DNA from 3 places in the Pseudomonas sp. CLCA07 genome. Region 2 is predicted to be linked to each of the others. Evidence: predicted binding sites of a transcription regulator. Region 2 holds the regulator's gene; each other region holds the start of a gene.
The links. The regulator sigma-54, encoded in region 2, starts transcription at its own class of promoters, with help from an activator protein. The targets are predictions, from matches to a motif close to ANTGGCATNNANNTTGCTNT.
Positions count from the first base shown of each region.

Region 1: a site for sigma-54 is predicted at 4,593-4,612, ahead of ACWGZX_RS09865 (pilin). Genes of this name have one in related genera too.
Region 3: a site for sigma-54 is predicted at 2,109-2,128, ahead of glnA (type I glutamate--ammonia ligase). Genes of this name have one in related genera too.

Region 1 is NZ_CM132131.1:2,149,205-2,156,116, forward strand. It holds gene ACWGZX_RS09850 (class I SAM-dependent rRNA methyltransferase) at 1-200, shown strand, start outside; gene ACWGZX_RS09855 (DUF748 domain-containing protein) at 261-3,245, shown strand; gene ACWGZX_RS09860 (BON domain-containing protein) at 3,463-3,816, opposite strand; gene ACWGZX_RS09865 (pilin) at 4,124-4,546, opposite strand; gene ACWGZX_RS09870 (type II secretion system F family protein) at 4,780-5,997, shown strand; gene ACWGZX_RS09875 (prepilin peptidase) at 5,999-6,871, shown strand; gene coaE (dephospho-CoA kinase) at 6,868-6,912, shown strand, end outside.
Region 2 is NZ_CM132131.1:4,103,132-4,110,043, reverse strand. It holds gene ACWGZX_RS18815 (ATP-binding cassette domain-containing protein) at 1-296, opposite strand, end outside; gene ACWGZX_RS18810 (KpsF/GutQ family sugar-phosphate isomerase) at 573-1,547, shown strand; gene ACWGZX_RS18805 (KdsC family phosphatase) at 1,547-2,071, shown strand; gene lptC (LPS export ABC transporter periplasmic protein LptC) at 2,079-2,651, shown strand; gene lptA (lipopolysaccharide transport periplasmic protein LptA) at 2,638-3,186, shown strand; gene lptB (LPS export ABC transporter ATP-binding protein) at 3,186-3,911, shown strand; gene ACWGZX_RS18785 (RNA polymerase factor sigma-54) at 4,096-5,589, shown strand; gene hpf (ribosome hibernation-promoting factor, HPF/YfiA family) at 5,664-5,972, shown strand; gene ptsN (PTS IIA-like nitrogen regulatory protein PtsN) at 5,985-6,449, shown strand; gene rapZ (RNase adapter RapZ) at 6,452-6,912, shown strand, end outside.
Region 3 is NZ_CM132131.1:3,481,818-3,488,729, reverse strand. It holds gene typA (translational GTPase TypA) at 1-300, opposite strand, end outside; gene thiI (tRNA uracil 4-sulfurtransferase ThiI) at 440-1,894, opposite strand; gene glnA (type I glutamate--ammonia ligase) at 2,225-3,631, shown strand; gene ACWGZX_RS16160 (DUF4124 domain-containing protein) at 3,929-4,438, shown strand; gene ACWGZX_RS16155 (DUF4124 domain-containing protein) at 4,435-5,055, shown strand; gene glnL (nitrogen regulation protein NR(II)) at 5,286-6,371, shown strand; gene ntrC (nitrogen regulation protein NR(I)) at 6,368-6,912, shown strand, end outside.

The sequences.
Region 1 (6,912 bases), 2.0 Mb from region 2:
TGACCACGGCCGACAATGGCGTGCTGATCTGCTGCAACAACCTGGCAAAGGTCAGCATGGACGACTGGCGCGAACAGGTGTTGCGTTGCGCAGAGAAAGCCGGGCGACCGGTGCGCGAGTGGACAGTGATGACACCGGGCGCTGATTTTCCGTCGATGGATCAGCAGCCGCCGCTGAAAACGCTGATTCTGCAGCTCTGACAATCACCCAAAAATTCAGATAAATCCTGCAAAGCGTGGGCACTTCGGAACTGCAATCGCATGCCATACTCCAAGGCACTCCGATCCAGACAGATGAAGCCACACATGACCAAAGGATTGATTCGCGCTATCGGCGCCTTGTTGACTGCTCTGGCCCTCTACAGCTTGCTGGGGTTTCTGATTTTACCGGGTATCGCGTTGCGGGTTGCCAACCAACAATTGGCCAACTACGCCACGGTGCCCGCCCACCTTCAGCGGATCGAACTCAACCCGTTCAGCCTGGAAGTCACCCTTTGGGGCCTGGTCATCGGCGAGCCGGGCAAGGAGCAGATCGGCTTCGAACGCCTGTACGCCAACCTGCAAGTGGACAGTCTCTGGACCAAGGCCGTGCATTTGTCCGAGATCGAACTGGTCAAGCCTAAGACTGAAATCCTCTTCAGCAAGGACGGCAAGCTCAATCTGCTTGGGCTATTCAAACTGCCAGCGAGCGAACCCACCCCCGCCGACCCGGATGCCAAGCCGTTTCCGCTGCGCATCGAGCGGATCGAATTGACCGGCGGCGCCGTGCACTTTGAAGATGCCCGGCCAAGCGAACCTATCGAGTTCCTCTACGACAAACTCGACTTCGAGCTGAAAAACCTCAGCACCCTGCCCGACGACAGCGCCGACATGACCTTGGTGGCCATCGGCCCCAACGGCGGACAGGTAGACTGGACCGGCAACTTCAGCCTGATCCCGCTCGCCTCCGAAGGTAAGCTGAAAATCACCGAAGGCAAGATGAAAGCCTTCTGGCCCTATGTGCGCGACGCAGTGCCCTTGGACCTCGAAAGGGGCATCATGAGCCTCAGTACCGACTACAAGCTCAATCTGTCCAAAGAAACCCAACTGCTGCTGAGCAATGTCGCTGTCAGCGTCGCGCCTTTCGCGATCAAGGCCCCGGACGGACGGCCGTTGGCGAAGCTTGAACGACTGGACATCAGCGAAACCACGGTAGACCTGGCCAAGCAACTCGTGGTGGTCGGCAAGATTCGCAGCCACAAGCTGGAAACCTGGGCCGCCCTCGAAGCCGACGGGCAACTCGACTGGCAAAAACTGTTCGCCAGCCAGCCGTCCAAACCCGCCGCCAAGGCCAAGGCTGAACCCGCCAGTACGCCAGCGGCAGCCGACTCACCCAAACCTGAACCGACGCCACCGGGCAAACCGTGGCAAGTGCTGCTCAAAGACGTGCAGCTGCGCGATTCCCAGGTGCACCTGGCCGACCGCAAGGCGCAACCCGCTGTGGCGCTGGAAGTCGGCCCGTTGAATCTGGACCTGCAGAACTTCGACAGCCTTAACGGTTCGCCTTTTAATCTCAAGCTCGACACTGGCGTGGGCAAACAAGGCAAGGTTTTGGCCGACGGCGTGGTCAATCTCGCCCCGATCAGCGCCAAGCTGAAGGTGCAGACCAAAGACATCGACCTGCGTGTCGCCCAGTCCTACATCACCCCATTCATCCGCCTGGAACTGCGTAGCGGCATGCTCGGCAGTGATCTGGCGGTCGATCTGAACAGCACTGAACCGCTGGCATTCAGCGTCACCGGCCGGGTTCAAGTCGATCAATTGCACACCCTCGACACCCTTAAAACCCGCGACTTCCTCAAGTGGCAGCAGTTGGTGCTCGAAGGCCTGAACTATCAGCACGGTGATAGCCTGTCGATCGACAAGGTCAACCTGTTCCAGCCCTATACGCGCTTCATGATCAATGAGGATCGAACCACCAACATCGATGACCTGTTGATCCCGCAACCGCCCGACACGGGCGCCAAAACCACCGCTGCCAAACCGGCCAGCAACGACAAACCACTGGGCATTCACATCGGCGGTATCGCCATCAATGACGGCTCGGCCAACTTCGCCGACTTCAGCCTGACACCGAACTTCGCCACTGCCGTGCAACAGCTCAACGGGCAGATCGGCACCATCGACAGCCGTCAGGCAAAACCGGCCAGCGTGGATATCAAAGGCAAGGTCGACCGTTATGCACCGGTGACCATCAAGGGCGCGGTCAATCCGTTCGACCCGATGGCCAGCCTCGACATCGCCACCAGTTTCAAACGTGTGGAACTGACCACGCTCACGCCTTACTCCGGCAAGTTTGCCGGGTATCGCATCCGTAAGGGTCGGCTCAACCTCGACTTGCATTACCTGATCATCAAAGGCCAGCTCAAGGCCGAAAACAAAGTGGTGGTCGAGCAACTGCAGTTGGGTGAAAAAGTCGACAGCCCGGATGCCGTGAGCCTGCCGTTGAAGCTGGCAATTGCCTTGCTCAAAGACGTAGATGGCAAGATTTCCATCGAATTGCCTGTCACTGGCGACCTCAATAATCCGCAGTTCAGCGTCATGCCGATTATCTGGCAAACCCTGCGCAACCTGATCGTCAAAGCCGCCGCTGCGCCGTTCAAAATGATTGGCGGACTGGTCAGTGGCGGCGGTTCCGAGGACTTGGGCACCGTTTCGTTCGCACCGGGCTCAAGCGATTTGAGCCAGGAAGCGGAAGGGGCGTTGGTCAAACTGTCCCAAGCCTTGAAGGAACGTCCGGCCCTGCGCCTTGAAATCGAAGGTACGGCCGCCGCCAGCAGTGACGGCCCGTTGATTGCCGAGCAACGCCTGGAACGGGAATACCAATACAACTACTACAAAATGCTCCAGCGTCGCGGTGACAAAGTCCCGGCCCAGGCTTCATTGCTGGTGGTCCCGGAAAACGAGAAAGGCCCGCTGCTGGAAGGCATCTACCGAACGCGCCTGAAGATTCAACCGCCGGCCGAATGGAAGGACCTGGGCAAGGAAGAACGCACCACCAAAATGCGTGCCGACGTGATCAAGTTCTGGAGCACCAGCGACGTGCTGTTGCGTCAATTAGGGCAGGAGCGCGCCGGCAGCATCAAGGACTATCTGGTGGACAAAGGTCAGCTGGCCGACGACCGCGTGTACTTCATCGACGCCAACCTTGGCGAAGCGCAAAGTGACGGTCGGGTGGTGACGCCGTTGCATCTGGATGCCGAGTGATGCTCACAAGCTTGCTGATTAGCCATTGAGCTCACCACAACCTTGAGTGGCCACAATTGTTTTGTGCAGCCCAAATAGAACAGGCCCCCGACACGAATGTCGGGGGCCTGTAATGGCCACATCCTTATGGCCGTTCGCATGAACTCCTAAGAAGTGGCAGCCGTATTACTCAGCCCGTCAGCCACACCTTCCCCCGGTCCAGGCGAGAAGTCTTGCCTTACTCGGCTTTCAGGCCGTCAGCGGAGACCGCTTTGACGCCTTTGATTTTCTTGGTGATCGCCACAGCGGTGTCTTTCTGAGCGTCAGTCACTGCAACCGTGGACGACAGCGACACTACACCTTTGTTGGTTTCGACTTTGATGTCGGTGCCAGGAATGCCTTTTTCGGTCAGCAGGTCGCTTTTAACTTTGGTCGTGATCCAGGTATCGGAAGTAGCTTCCTCGACCTTGGCAACTTCACCCGCAGCCAGTGTCAGCGGGGCTTGAGTGGTGGTGGTCTGTGCGAATGCAGCGTTGGCCAGAGTCAGGGTCAGCGCGGTAGCAGTAGCGGCAGCGATAGCGAACTTCTTCATACGTGTAACTCCTGTTTTTCTAGAAAGTCTGCTGGTTGTCTTCGCAGCAGGGTTACTGGGTAGAGTGCGAACACTGTGCCAACTTTGAGACAACAACAAAATCGTTATAAATCAACATGTTATAAATATTGTGAATTTTCGGAATCATGCAAAATGCATGACCAGGCAAAACCCTGCATGCAACTTGCGGGTTTTCACAAAGTTCCTAACACCCTGAATTTTTTGCTTTTTTTGCAGTAGCGAGGCATTCGACAAACAAAAAAAAGCCCCGCAACCGAAGCAGCGGGGCCGTGTTGGATGTCAGCGTTTACGAGGCGGAACTGGTGCAGGCTTTAGGCAAGTAATCTTGGTCAGCAGAACTGATACACGACCAGCCATTGACTGCATCACGCTTCAACGTAATGGTCTTGCTCAGCACTGGCCCTGGGGCATTCAAGATCGTGCAGGTGATGGTGCCATCGCCTGTGGCCACAGCGCCGGTGACCGCGACGGTGCAATTGCTGGTCTTGGCATTACCCGCCGGCGCCACGTTGTCTACCGTTGGCGCAATGCCTTGGTTGATCGCATCTTCATATGGCACTTTCATTGCGGAAATCTCGGCCAGCCCCGCCGTCACCTTCGCCCTGGCCTGATATTTGGAATACATCGGCAACGCAAACGTCGCCAGAATCCCGATGATCGCCACCACGATCAGCAGTTCGATCAGGGTAAAACCTTTCTGAGTCTTCATAGACAAGCTCCATGCATGAGTCGAAAGCTCATGATCTGAAAGAGCATCAGCACAGCCCATGCCAAGCGCCACAGCCCCTGTTGGCGGGGCGGCGAGTCGAATCAAAGACCGTTCCTACCCCCAGGAACCGCACTATCTGACACTTTTTGTCACCTCAAGGCCGCTGGTTTGGCTCAGCGCCTTGACTAGGCTATAAGCCATGAAGAAATCAATCGGGTCACCAAGGACTGAACATGTCGGTCAAAGCAGCAAAAACAAATGTCTACGCCTGGGAAGGCACAGACAGGAAAGGCACCAAGATGATCGGTGAGTTGAGCGGCCAGAACCCGGCGTTGATCAAGGCCCAACTGCGCAAGCAAGGCATCACCCCCGGCAAGGTGCGCAAGAAATCCGCGTCGATTTTCAACGTCGGCAAACGCATCAAGACTCAGGACATCGCCCTGTTCACCCGGCAGATGGCGACCATGATGAAAGCCGGCGTGCCGCTGTTGCAGTCATTCGACATTATCGGCGAAGGCTTCGATAACCCGGCCATGCGCAAACTGGTGGACGAGTTGAAACAGGAAGTCGCGGCGGGTAACAGCTTCGCCGCGTCCCTGCGCAAAAAGCCGCAGTATTTCGATGAGCTCTACTGCAACCTGGTGGATGCCGGTGAACAGGCCGGCGCCCTCGATACTTTGCTGGAACGGGTGGCGACCTATAAGGAAAAGAGCGAAAGCCTGAAGGCAAAAATCAAAAAAGCCATGACCTACCCATTGGCCGTGGTGTTTGTCGCGATCATTGTCACGGGGATTCTACTGGTCAAGGTGGTGCCGCAGTTCGAGTCGGTGTTCAAAGGTTTTGGTGCCGAACTGCCTGCCTTCACGGTGATGGTCATCGGCCTGTCGGCGTTCATGCAGCACTGGTGGTGGGTGATGCTCGGTGTGCTGATCGCGGCGATTTTCGGCGTGCGCCACGCTTTCAAGAAATCCCCGGGCTTTCGCGACTGGCTGGACACCTGGCTGTTGAAACTGCCCCTGATCGGCACGCTGATGTACAAGTCTGCCGTGGCCCGCTACGCCCGAACGCTGTCGACTACCTTTGCCGCCGGCGTGCCATTGGTCGAAGCATTGGAGTCCGTGGCCGGTGCGACCGGCAACATCGTGTTCAAGCGTGCGGTCCTGCGCATCAAGCAGGACGTGTCGACCGGCATGCAGCTGAATTTTTCCATGCGCACTTGCGGCGTATTCCCCAACATGGCGATTCAAATGACGGCCATTGGTGAAGAGTCCGGCGCACTGGATGCCATGCTCGACAAGGTCGCGGGCTTCTACGAAGACGAAGTGGACAACATGGTCGATAACCTCACCAGCCTGATGGAGCCATTCATCATGGTCGTGCTGGGTGTTATCGTCGGGGGCCTGGTGGTTGCGATGTACTTGCCCATCTTCCAACTCGGCTCAGCGATCTGACATGCCTTTGAATGAAATTCTAACTGTTTACCCAGCGTTCTTCGTGACCCTCGCATTAGTGGTGGGCCTGGTCGTGGGCAGCTTTCTCAATGTGGTGATCTGGCGCCTGCCGAAAATGCTCGATCGCGAATGGCGGCTGCAAGCCCATGATGTTCTGGGTGTACCACCCGAAGCGCCCGGCCCGACCTACAACTTGATGCTGCCCCACTCCCATTGCCCGCAGTGCGACCATCGAATTCGCGCATGGGAAAACATCCCGGTGCTCAGTTATCTGTTTTTACGGGGACGATGCTCGAACTGCGCCGCACCTATCGGCAAGCGCTATCCGCTGACCGAACTGGCTTGTGGTCTGCTCTCGGCGTTTATCGCCTGGCATTTCGGTTTCGGGTGGCAGGCCTGCACGGTGTTGGTCCTGACCTGGGGCTTGCTGGCGATGAGCCTGATTGACGCCGAGCACCAACTGCTGCCGGATGTGCTGGTACTGCCGCTGTTATGGCTGGGGTTGATCGTCAACAGCTTCGGGGTCTTCGTGTCATTGCATGAAGCGCTGTGGGGGGCGGTGGCCGGCTACATGGCGTTGTGGTCGGTTTTCTGGTTGTTCAAGCTGCTCACCGGAAAAGACGGTATCGGCCACGGTGATTTCAAGTTACTGGCCATGCTCGGGGCGTGGGGTGGCTGGCAAATTCTGCCGCTGACGATCCTGCTGTCATCGCTCGTGGGCGCCATTCTCGGGGTGATTTTGTTGCGTCTGCGCAACGCAAAAACCTCATCGCCAATCCCCTTCGGCCCCTATCTGGCGATTGCCGGCTGGATTGCCTTGCTCTGGGGTGGTCAAATAACCGACTCCTATTGGCAGTTTGTCGGTTTGAAATGAATACCCCTGTGGAAAAACCCTGGATTCTAGGTCTGACCGGC
Region 2 (6,912 bases):
TCGGTAAACAGGGCGCCGCTCTGGAACAGCACTCCCATGTGCTTGCGCGCATCGAACAGATCACTGCGCGACAATTTCGGCAGGTTCTGGCCGTTGACCCAGACTTCGCCCTTTGTTGGACGCAATTGTGCGCCCATCAATCGTAACAGCGTGGTTTTGCCACACCCGGACGGTCCCATGATGCCGGTGACCTTGCCACGCGGGATACGGATATCGACGTTATTGAAAATGCTGCGCGTACCGCGCTTGAAGGACAGTCCCTTCAGCTCGACCGCGTAGGCGTTATCGGCACTCATCTAAACTCCTTGCGATGCAGCCTCTCACTCGGACGCCCGACTCTCTGACGAAAGCACATACCTCCCCGGGCAGGCCGAACTGGCCGCGAACTATATCACTGCAAAGGCCCGGCGCCCAAGGCCAAAGCCAGCCCATCTTCAGTAACATCATCGGCAAAAAGCCTTGTTTAGAGGGGATTGCATTATCGGGAATGACAAAGCGCAACGAACTTGCGTGAGGGTTTTGATCATTACCGCTATAATCGCCGCCTTTCATCAGGCTATACGATTTCCGACATGAGCCAATCCAGTGACCTGATTCAATCAGCACAACGCACCATCCGCCTCGAACTGGAAGCCGTAGAAGGCTTGCTGCCCCACATCGACGCAGATTTCGTACGCGCTTGCGAGATGATTCTGGCCAGCAAAGGCCGCGTGGTTGTGGTCGGCATGGGTAAATCAGGACACATCGGCAACAAGATCGCCGCGACCCTGGCCAGCACCGGCACCACGGCTTTTTTCGTCCACCCCGCCGAAGCCAGCCACGGCGACATGGGCATGATCACGCGGGATGACATCATCCTGGCCCTGTCGAACTCCGGCTCCACCAATGAAATCCTGACCTTGCTGCCCCTGATCAAGCGCCTGGGCATTCAATTGATCAGCGTGACCGGCAACCCCGATTCCCCGCTGGCCAAGGCCGCCGAGGTCAACCTCAATGTTCACGTCGAACACGAGGCCTGCCCGCTGAACCTGGCACCCACCTCCTCCACCACGGCTGCCTTGGTGATGGGCGATGCCCTGGCCGTCGCGCTGCTGGAAGCTCGTGGCTTTACCGCTGAAGACTTCGCCTTTTCCCACCCCGGTGGCGCGCTTGGCCGACGCCTGCTGTTGAAAGTGGAGAATGTCATGCACGCCGGTCAAGATTTGCCACAGGTTCAGCGCGGTACCCTGCTTAAAGACGCATTGATGGAAATGACCCGCAAGGGCTTGGGCATGACCGTCATTCTGGAAGCTGATGGCAAACTGGCCGGGATCTTCACCGACGGTGACTTGCGTCGCACACTGGATCGCAGCATCGACATCCACAGCGCCACCATCGAACAGGTCATGACCGCTCATGGCAAGACCGCCCGCGCCGAAATGCTCGCCGCCGAGGCCCTGAAAATCATGGAAGATCACAAAATCAACGCGCTGGTCGTGGTCGACAGCGAAGACCGTCCGGTCGGCGCCCTGAACATGCACGACTTGCTGCGTGCGGGAGTAATGTAATGAACACGGACCTGCTGCAACGCGGCCAACAGATCAAACTCGCGGTGTTCGACGTCGATGGCGTGCTGACCGACGGGCGCCTGTACTTTCTCGAAGATGGCAGTGAATTCAAGACGTTCAATACGCTCGACGGCCAAGGCATCAAGATGCTGATGGCAGCGGGCGTGCAGACCGCTATCATCAGCGGCCGCAAAACCCCGGTGGTCGAACGGCGAGCGAAAAACCTCGGCATCCCCCACCTTTATCAGGGGCGCGAAGACAAACTGGTGGTGCTGGACGAGCTTCTGGCTCAACTCAACCTAAGCTATGAACAAGTTGCCTATCTCGGTGACGACTTGCCGGACCTGCCGGTGATTCGCCGCGTCGGCCTGGGCATGGCGGTAGCCAACGCCGCCAGTTTCGTCCGTGAAAACGCCCATGGCATTACCGTTGCCCGGGGTGGCGAGGGTGCCGCTCGCGAATTCTGCGAATTGATCCTGCGCGCCCAGGGCCGCCTCGATGCGGCCAACGCTGCGTACCTGTGAGCCGACTATGCTGAGCAAAAAGTTTCGTAACATCCTGCTATTCAGCTGCATCGCCGCGCTGTTCGCTGCGGTCGGCTACTGGAACATCAGCCCGGAACGCTTCCTCGACAAACCTGTGGTCAAGGTCGATGAAAGCGCGATCGACTATTACGCGACCAACGCCCACAGCGTGCAGTTCCTGCCGGACGGCAAATTGCAGTACGAAATGACGTCCGACAAGGTCGAACACCTGAAAGCGTCCGAGGTCACACTGCTGACCAATCCGGACCTGAACATGTTTCGCGGCACCGAGTTCCCCTGGCACGTCCAGAGTGAACACGGGGAAGTCAACCCGGACGGCACCCAGGTCGAGCTGATCGATTCGGTACGCATCACCCGTTTCGACGAAAAAAACCGCAGGACCCTGATTACCACCACCCGTATGACTGTGTTCCCGCAGCAGCAATATGCGCAGACCGATCAACCCGTTAGTATCGACGGCGCTGGCGGTGTATCGACAGGCATCGGAATGAAAGCGTACTTGAAAGAAAGCAGGATACACCTGCTATCTAACGTAAGAGGACAGTATGAGGCTCGTTAAAACCCTCCCTATTTTGCTCAGTCTGGGCGCAGCACTGGGAAGCGTGAGCGCCTGGGCTCTGCCGAACGATCAAGCGCAGCCTATCCGCATACAAGCCGACGACGCCCAGCTGGACGACAAGAACGGCGTTGCTACTTATACGGGCGACGTGATCATCACCCAGGGCTCGATGAAGGTTACCGGCAATAAAGTGACCATGACCCGCACCCCGACTGGCGACATTGACGTGGTGACCTCGGTGGGCAATCTGGCCTACTTCGAGCAACTGCAAACTGAAGGCGACCCCAAGCCTGTCCAGGGCTGGGGTGTGACCATCCAGTACCACGCCACGCAAAATCGCGTAGTACTGATCGACAAGGCCAAGGTTATCGACAAGGACAACAACATCACCCAAGGCGAGAAAATCGTCTACGACACCGAGAAAAAGCTTGCCAGCGCCGGTCGCGCTACCGGCAGCAAGGTGACCGAGTCGCGTCCGCGTATCGACATGGTGATCCAGCCGAAGAAGAAAACCGACGAGCAAAAGGCCCCGTAATGGCAACTCTGAAAGCTCAGCATCTGGCCAAGAGCTACAAGAGCCGCCAGGTCGTGCGTGACGTCAGCCTGTCGATTGACAGCGGTCAAATCGTCGGCCTGCTGGGTCCCAACGGCGCCGGCAAGACCACCTGCTTCTACATGATTGTCGGCCTGGTGCAGGCCGATCAGGGCCGTGTGCTGATCGACGATCTGGACGTCAGCCACCAGCCAATGCACGGTCGTGCAAAGGCCGGTATCGGCTATCTGCCGCAAGAAGCGTCGATCTTCCGCAAACTCTCGGTCGCCGACAACATCATGGCGATCCTCGAGACGCGCAAGGAACTCGACAAGGCCGGACGTCGCAAAGAGCTGGAAAGCCTGCTGCAGGAATTCCACATCAGCCACATCCGCGACAACCTCGGCATGAGCCTGTCGGGCGGTGAACGCCGCCGCGTGGAAATCGCCCGAGCATTGGCTACCAACCCGAAATTCATCCTGCTCGACGAACCCTTCGCCGGCGTGGACCCGATTTCGGTCGGCGACATCAAACAGATCATCTACCATCTCAAGGCCAAGGGCATTGGCGTGCTGATCACTGACCACAACGTCCGTGAAACCCTGGATATCTGCGAAACCGCCTACATCGTCAACGATGGCCAGCTGATCGCCGAAGGCGATGCCGCCACTATCCTGGCCAACGACCTGGTTAAAGAAGTCTATCTGGGCCATGAGTTCCGCCTGTAAGCGTTGAGGTGTCTGGCTAGTCGACTGAGCGCTTATCACAGTAAAAATCAACAGGTTTTTATTGTTACAGCGCTCTAGGCAAACACTTCAGTTTCAGGCATATAATTTGCTTATGTTTGGCGCTCCGGCGCCCTGTAGTGGATGGCGCATGTGCGCCGGCGAAATAAGGTGTTAAGCCCCTGCCATGAAACCATCGCTAGTCTTGAGAATGGGCCAGCAGCTGACGATGACACCGCAGCTGCAACAGGCCATCCGCCTGCTCCAATTGTCGACCCTGGACCTGCAACAGGAAATCCAGGAGGCCCTGGAGTCCAATCCGATGCTCGAACGCCAGGAAGAGGGCGACGACTTCGACAACGTCGACCCCTTGGCCGACAAAGCCGAGCAGCAACCCAACGCCGACATTCAGGAACCCTCCTACCAGGAAACCGCCCCCACGGTGGACAACCTCGAGGAAGGCGACTGGAACGAGCGCATTCCCAATGAACTGCCGGTCGATACCGCATGGGAAGACGTTTACCAGACCAGCGCCAGCAGCCTGCCGAGCAACGATGACGACGAATGGGATTTCACTACTCGCACATCGGCCGGCGAGAGCCTGCAAAGCCACCTGTTGTGGCAACTGAACCTGGCACCGATGTCCGACACCGATCGCCTGATCGCCGTGACTCTGATCGACTGCATCAACAATCAGGGCTATCTGGATGAAACTCTCGAGGAAATCCTCGAAGCCTTCGATCCGGAACTGGACATCGAACTGGACGAAATCGAAGCCGTCCTGCACCGCATCCAGCAATTCGAGCCGGCCGGTATCGGCGCTCGTAACCTGGGCGAATGCCTGCTGCTGCAATTGCGCCAATTGCCAGCCAATACGCCTTGGCTCGCCGAAGCCAAGCGCCTGGTCAGCGACTACATCGATCTGCTCGGCAGCCGCGACTACTCCCAGCTGATGCGCCGGATGAAGCTCAAGGAAGACGAACTGCGCCAGGTCATCGAACTGGTCCAGAGCCTCAACCCGCGCCCCGGCTCGCAGATCGAATCCAGCGAAGCCGAATACGTCGTTCCCGACGTTATCGTGCGCAAGGACAACGAACGCTGGCTGGTGGAACTGAATCAGGAATCAGTGCCACGACTGCGGGTCAACGCCCAATACGCCGGATTTGTCCGTCGCGCCGACACCAGCGCCGACAACACCTTCATGCGCAATCAGTTGCAAGAGGCCCGCTGGTTCATCAAGAGCCTGCAAAGCCGTAACGAAACACTGATGAAAGTCGCCACCCAGATCGTCGAGCATCAGCGCGGCTTCCTGGAATACGGCGACGAAGCCATGAAACCACTGGTCCTGCATGACATTGCCGAAGCCGTGGGCATGCACGAGTCGACGATTTCACGGGTGACCACGCAAAAATTCATGCATACCCCACGGGGTATTTATGAGCTGAAATACTTTTTCTCCAGCCACGTCAGCACCTCCGAAGGCGGTGAATGCTCGTCCACAGCGATCCGCGCGATCATCAAAAAGCTGGTTGCCGCGGAAAATCAGAAAAAGCCGTTGAGTGACAGCAAGATCGCTGGTTTACTGGAGGCACAAGGCATTCAGGTGGCTCGCCGCACCGTCGCCAAGTACCGCGAGTCCCTCGGGATCGCGCCTTCGAGCGAACGCAAGCGGTTGATGTAGAGCCACGCCACAGCGTTCCAGTGGTAGATCATTTGATCTACCGCTTTATGCACTGGCAACGAAGGAGAAGCTGTATGCAAGTCAACATCAGTGGACACCAACTGGAAGTGACCGAACCTCTTCGCACCTACATCGGCGAAAAACTCGAACGATTAGAGCGGCATTTCGACAAGATCACCAACGTGCAGGTCACGATGACGGTCGAGAAGCTGAAGCAGAAAATCGAAGCCACCCTGCATATTCCCGGCAATGAAGTGGTCGCAAACGCGGAACATACCGATATGTACGCGGCGATCGACGCACTGACCGACAAGCTGGATAAACAACTCAAAAAGCATAAGGAAAAGACCCAGAGCCTCCTCCAGGGTGCGACCGGTCGTTAACACTCCCAACCCATGATCCGACTTGAAAACATCCTGACCCCCGGCCGTTCCCTCGTGAACGTGCCGGGCGGCAGTAAAAAGAAAGCCCTCGAGCAAATTGCCAACCTGATCGCCCGGGAAGTGCCGGATCTGGAGATGCAAGATGTCTTCGAGGCATTGATTGCCCGTGAAAAACTCGGCTCGACCGGTTTTGGCAACGGCATCGCCATCCCCCACTGTCGCCTGAAGGGCTGCGAGTCACCCATCAGCGCCTTGATGCACCTTGACGCTCCCATTGATTTCGACGCCATCGACGGCGCCCCGGTTGACCTGCTGTTTGTACTGCTGGTCCCGCAAGCGGCTACCGATGCGCACCTGGAACTGCTCCGCCAGATCGCCAGCATGCTCGATCGCAAGGAAGTCCGTGATCGTCTTCGCAGCGCCCCGAGCAACGAAGCCTTGTATCAGGTTGTCCTGGACGAGCAAAACGGTCAGTAATCATGCGCTTGATCATCGTCAGCGGCCGCTCCGGCTCAGGTAAAAGCACCGTCCTCGATGTTCTCGAGGACAATGGCTACTACTGCATCGACAACCTGCCCGCCGGCCTGCTGCCGGAGTTGGCGGAACGCGCACTGATTCATACCGAACTGGCACAACCGCTGGTCGCCGTGTCCATTGATGCGCGTAACTTGCCGAGCCACCTTTCGCGGTTTCCCGAACTACTGGATGAAGTCCGGAGCCGGCATATCAAGTGCGATGTGCTGTACCTGGACGCCGACGTAGAAACCCTGCTCAAGCGCTTTTCCGAAACCCGCCGTCGTCACCCGCTGAGCAACGCCAACCGTTCGTTGGCCGAGGCAATCGAGGACGAAAGTAATCTGCTGGGGCCGATCGCCGATCTGGCAGATCTCAAAATCAATACCACCCACCTGAACCTGTATCAGCTGCGCGATACCATCAA
Region 3 (6,912 bases), 620 kb from region 2:
GTCAACCAGCAGCAGAACGGAGTCAACCATCGACATTACGCGTTCAACTTCGCCGCCGAAGTCGGCGTGGCCCGGGGTGTCCACGATGTTGATGTGGTGGCCGTTCCAGTTGATGGCGGTGTTTTTCGCCAGAATGGTAATACCGCGCTCTTTCTCCTGGTCGTTGGAGTCCATCACGCGCTCGTCGTTGAGCTCGTTGCGCTCCAGGGTGCCGGATTGACGCAAGAGTTTGTCTACCAGGGTGGTTTTACCATGGTCAACGTGAGCAATGATGGCGATGTTGCGTAGATTTTCGATCACTTGTGTATCTCGATCAGAGGATTCGGTGTGCTGACAAGTCTTGGCAGCGATTTACAGTAGAGTCAGGCCTTGCCGTTACAGCTTGACGGCAGAGTCGGGGGGCCGGTGACGCAGGCCACAGGCATACAGCCCCGGGCTCTTAGCTCGGTCGATAAACGCGCACATTGGCATGCCCCTCACTGAGCAAATGGTGGGCATGCAGGCGACTCATCACGCCTTTGTCGCAATACAGCAGGTACTGGCGAGTAGGGTCCAGTTCCTTGAAACGAGCGTTCAATGCATAAAACGGCATCGTTTGTACCTCAATGCCAACGAGGCCCAGCGGGTCATCTTCAGCGGCATCCGGATGACGGATGTCGATGACGATCTGACCAGCCAGCGCCTCGCTGACTTCTTCGATCTGCAAATCCTGGCCCAATTCGTCGATCACGCGATCGATCGGCACCATTTTGGCGTTCTCGAGCGCACGCTCAAGTACTGCCATGTCGAACTGTTGTTCTTCGTACTCCACGCGTGGACGCTTGGCGTGGGTCTTGGGGTTCACCGAGATGACCCCGCAGTATTCCGGCATATGCTTGGCGAAGTCGGCAGTACCGATTTCGTTGGCCAGGTCGATGATGTCCTGCTTGTGACTGGCGATCAGCGGACGCAAGACCAGCTTGTCGGTCACGCAGTCGATCACGGACAGGTTCGGCAACGTCTGGCTCGACACCTGGGAAATCGCTTCACCGGTGACCAGCGCTTCAATGTCCAGCCGATCAGCAATACGGGAAGCAGCGCGCAACATCATACGCTTCAAAACTACGCCCATATGACTGTTATCGACTTTCCCGAGAATTTCTCCCAGTACTTCCTCGAACGGCACACTGACAAATAACACGCGCTGGGAGCTTCCGTACTTCTTCCAGATGAAGTGCGCGACTTCCATGACGCCCAGTTCATGGGCCCTTCCGCCCAAATTGAAGAAGCAGAAATGGCTCATCAGGCCACGGCGCATGATCTGGTACGCCGCCACGGTGGAATCGAAGCCGCCGGACATCAGCACAAGCGTCTGTTCCAGGGCACCCAGCGGATATCCACCGATGCTGTTGTGCTGGCTGTGGATCACGAACAACCGTTTGTCGCGAATTTCGATGCGAACTTCGATTTCCGGCTCTTTGAGCGAGATTCCGGCGGCGCCACATTGACGACGCAGTTGGCTGCCGACGTATTTTTCGACATCCATCGAGCTGAATTCGTGCTTGCCGGCGCGCTTGCAGCGCACCGAGAAGATCTTCCCGGCCAGTGAATCACCGAAGTGCTGCTTGCACTTGGCGACGATGTCGTCGAAATCGCCCAACAGGTACTCATCGACCTGCAGGAAATGCGCAATGCCCGGCATGCAGCTCAGGCGCTCGGTCATCTCCTTCAGGGCTTTCGGCTCGCTGACGCGGGTTTCCAGCTCGAGATTGTCCCACACACCGTTCACCACCACGGCCGGGTCCAGGTCGCGGAGCACGGTGCGGATGTTTTTAGCCAATTGGCGGATGAAACGCATCCGTACCGGGCGGCTCTTGATGGTGATCTCGGGGAAGACTTTTACGATTAGTTTCATGAAAACAGCGCGCGCTGGGCCAGCCGAAAAAGGGGGGCGCGGATTATAGCGGAAATTGCTCAAGGTTTAACCAGTTAATGTGCAGAAGGTTTTTCGCGCACCAAAACAGGTCATTTCCAGATTTTAACGCTACATTGTAGGGCGAGATTTACCACCTAAAGACCCTTTGTTCCTTTATAAGCGTGAAATTGGGGCAAAAAACCCATGGTGGGGCACTGGCATGCAATTTGCTCCCTTGTGAGGCAGGTTGCCTTGGCAGAGTATTCGCGCCGGCATCACCCACATTCTAAGGGCATCCACTACTAAGCCCGAAGCCACCCGGAGGACACTATGTCGAAGTCGGTTCAACTCATCAAAGATCATGACGTCAAATGGATTGATCTGCGCTTCACGGACACCAAAGGCACTCAGCACCACGTGACCATGCCGGCTCGCGACGCGCTGGATGACGCTTTCTTCGAAGAAGGCAAAATGTTCGACGGCTCCTCCATCGCTGGCTGGAAAGGCATCGAAGCCTCCGACATGATCCTGCTGCCGGACGACAGCACTGCCGTTCTCGATCCGTTCACCGAAGACCCAACGCTGATTCTGGTCTGCAACGTGATCGACCCTTCGACCATGCAAGGCTATGACCGTGACCCACGCGCCATCGCCCACCGCGCCGAGGAATACCTGAAGTCGACCGGTATCGGCGACACCGTATTCGTAGGTCCAGAGCCTGAGTTCTTCATCTTCGATCAGGTGAAGTTCAAGTCCGACATCTCCGGCTCGATGTTCAAAATCTTCTCCGAACAAGGTTCCTGGATGTCCGACCAGGACATCGAAGGCGGCAACCATGGCCACCGTCCAGGTATCAAAGGCGGTTACTTCCCGGTTCCACCGTTTGACCACGACCACGAAATCCGTACCTCCATGTGCAACGCCATGGAAGAAATGGGCCTGGTAATCGAAGTTCACCACCACGAAGTGGCGACTGCCGGCCAGAACGAAATCGGTGTGAAGTTCAACACCCTGGTCGCCAAGGCTGACGAAGTTCAGACCCTGAAGTACTGCGTACACAACGTTGCTGTCGCTTACGGCCGCACCGCGACCTTCATGCCTAAGCCTCTGTACGGCGACAACGGTTCGGGTATGCACGTTCACCTGTCCATCGCCAAAGATGGCAAGAACACCTTCGCTGGCGAAGGCTATGCCGGCCTGTCCGACACCGCTCTGTACTTCATCGGCGGCATCATCAAGCACGGTAAGGCCCTGAACGGCTTCACCAACCCGTCGACCAACTCCTACAAGCGTCTGGTCCCAGGTTTCGAAGCTCCAGTAATGCTGGCCTACTCGGCTCGCAACCGTTCCGCTTCGATCCGTATTCCTTACGTGTCCAGCCCTCGCGCTCGCCGTATCGAAGCTCGCTTCCCGGATCCAGCAGCTAACCCGTACCTGGGCTTCGCTGCACTGTTGATGGCTGGCCTGGACGGCATCCAGAACAAGATCCACCCTGGCGACGCAGCTGACAAAAACCTGTACGACCTGCCGCCTGAAGAGGCGAAAGAGATCCCACAAGTTTGCGGCAGCCTGAAAGAAGCCCTGGAAGAGCTGGACAAAGGTCGTGCGTTCCTGACCAAAGGCGGCGTTTTCAGCGACGACTTCATCGACGCTTACATCGCCCTGAAAAGCGAAGAAGAAATCAAGGTACGTACCTTCGTACACCCACTGGAATATGAGCTGTACTACAGCTGCTGATCCGGTAGCGCTGCGGCACGCGGCGTGACAAAAAAGAGGCCTTCTTCGGAAGGCCTTTTTTGTGCCCGCGATGCCACGACCGATGAAAAACCCTGTGGGAGCGAGCCTGCTCGCGAAAGCGTCGTGCCAGTCAGTATCAATGTTGAATGATAAATTGCTTTCGCGAGCAGGCTCGCTCCCACAGGGTTTGTGGTGTCTGAGAGAAATCAGTAAATCATTCACAAATGTTAACGGCTTGGGTCAATCACCGCCCCTGACCTATGCTGCACCCCAACGCTTTCGTTTCCGGTCGATTTTATGGGTCGTGGTTTGCTTTTGATGTTGCTGCTGATCGCCCTGCCCGCCGCAGCGCAGATTTATAAATACACCGACGCCGACGGCAATACCGCCTACAGCAATCAACCACCCGACGGCGTCACGGCCCAGCCGGTTGAATTGCCGCCGCTGAATAGCGTGGCACCCCCAACCCCTCCCGCTCCCTCTTCCGAAAGCACCAGCAATGAGCCGCCGCACAGTGCCTATGAGGCGCTGCAGCTGACCGGCCTGCCCACCGGTGAGGCCCTGCGTGCCAATAACGGCACCTTCACCGTCAGCGTTCTGATCAAGCCGCGCCTGCAAGCGCCGCACCTGTTGCGATTGCTGCTGGATGGCCGACCCTACGGGCAGTCGAGCAATGTGCCGATCCTGCAACTGGTGAACGTCGACCGCGGCGAACATAGCCTGGCGGTGCAGGTGATCAATGGAGAGAACGTCCTTCAGCAAAGTCCCACCGTGACGTTCACCGTGCAAAGGGTGCACAAGCCATGAGGCTGTGGCTGCTGATCGCCTACTTGATCGCCTTCCCTGTGTCGGCCGAGGTATTCACCTATGTCGATGCTCAGGGCAATCGCGCCTTCACCGATCAGCCGCAGCATGGCAACGCCAAACGTGTGCCGCTGGCGACCAGCAATCGCATGACTGCCCAGCCCACCGCTGCGAAGCCATTGATTTCCGCGAACCCGCCCGAAGAACAACCGCTGTTCCACTATGACTTGCTTCGCATACTGGTGCCGGAGCCGGACGCGACGATCCGTAGCAATACCGGCGAAATTATCGTCAGCGTCACCAACGAACCCCGCCTGCAACCGGGGCACCGCTACCGACTGCTGCTCGATGGCCAACCCACCGCCGAGCCCGGCCTCAGTCCGGTGTTCCCGCTGAGCAACATCGACCGTGGCAGTCACAACTTGTCCGTTGAAATCCTCGACGAGCAAGGCCGCACCGTCGAACGCACCGCCAATCAGCCGTTCCACATGCTGCGCACATCCCTCGCGCAAAAACGCCAGGTCAAACCCTGCGCCCTCGTCGACTACGGCAAACGGCCGGAATGCCCGCTCACAGACAAACCGAAAGAAGAAATAAATCCTTTCTTGCGTTTGTTCTAACGCCGTTCAGCTTTACGCACTACATTGGTGCGATAGGTTGCACCGTACCCATATCGCAACCCATTTTGGTTCGAAAGTACCCGTGAAAACTGGCAGAACGCCGCGCTAATGAGCGTCAAACGCCCGTTTCAGGCCTTAAACGCTTCTTTTCGGAGCCTTGGTTTGGTTTTTGCATTTTCCCAGCATCAGCGCTTGGTTCTTGCGCGCGCCCTGCTCCAAAAGAGGTCCTGATGACCATTAGCGACGCACTGCATCGACTACTACTCGACAACCTGACCACTGCCACCATCCTGCTCAACGCCGAATTGCGCCTTGAGTACATGAACCCGGCGGCGGAAATGTTACTGGCCATCAGCGGTCAGCGTAGCCATGGGCAGTTCATCAGCGAGTTGTTCACCGAATCCACCGAAGCACTGAATTCCCTGCGCCAGGCAGTCGAGCAGGCGCACCCGTTCACCAAGCGCGAAGCGATGCTCACCGCTCTCACCGGCCAGACCCTGACTGTCGACTATGCGGTAACGCCGATCCTGGCCAACGGCGGCACGATGCTGTTGCTGGAAGTCCATCCCCGTGACCGCTTGCTGCGGATCACCAAGGAAGAGGCACAGTTGTCGAAGCAGGAAACCAGCAAAATGCTGGTGCGCGGTCTGGCCCACGAAATCAAGAATCCACTGGGCGGGATTCGCGGCGCCGCACAATTGCTCGCCCGCGAACTGCCGGAAGAAAGCCTGCGCGATTACACCAACGTGATCATTGAAGAAGCCGACCGCCTGCGAAACCTCGTCGACCGCATGCTCGGCTCGAACAAGTTGCCGTCGCTGGCCATGTGCAATATCCATGAGGTGCTGGAGCGTGTCTGCCAACTGGTGTCAGCGGAAAGCCAGGGCTGCATCACCTTGGTGCGCGACTACGACCCCAGCATTCCTGACGTGCTGATCGACCGCGAACAAATGATTCAGGCGGTGCTGAACATCGTGCGCAATGCGATGCAGGCCATCAGCAGCCAGAACGAACTGCGCCTGGGTCGCATCAGCCTGCGTACCCGCGCCATGCGCCAATTCACCATCGGCCACGTGCGCCATCGCCTGGTGACCAAGATCGAAATCATCGACAACGGTCCGGGCATTCCCGCAGAACTTCAGGAAACCATTTTCTTTCCCATGGTCAGTGGTCGTCCGGACGGTACCGGGCTGGGCCTGGCCATTACCCAGAACATCATCAGCCAGCACCAGGGCTTGATCGAATGTGACAGCCACCCAGGCCACACCACTTTCTCGATCTTTCTGCCACTGGAACAAGGAGCCACATCGACATGAGCCGTAGTGAAACCGTGTGGATCGTCGATGACGACCGTTCTATCCGTTGGGTCCTGGAAAAAGCCTTGCAGCAGGAAGGCATGACCACGCAAAGCTTCGACAGTGCCGATGGCGTGATGAGCCGCCTGGCGCGCCAGCAGCCAGACGTGATCATCTCTGACATCCGCATGCCCGGCGCCAGCGGCCTGGAACTTCTGGCACGGATTCGCGAACAGCACCCGAGGCTGCCGGTCATCATCATGACGGCTCACTCCGACCTGGACAGCGCTGTCGCGTCCTATCAGGGTGGCGCGTTTGAATACCTGCCCAAGCCGTTCGACGTCGATGAAGCGGTCTCCCTGGTCAAGCGCGCCAACCAGCACGCCCAGGAGCAGCAAGGCCTGGAAGTCCCGGTCGCCCTGACCCGTACGCCAGAAATCATCGGTGAAGCACCGGCGATGCAGGAAGTGTTTCGCGCCATCGGGCGCTTGAGCCACTCCAACATTACCGTGCTGATCAATGGCGAATCCGGGACCGGTAAAGAGCTGGTGGCCCACGCCCT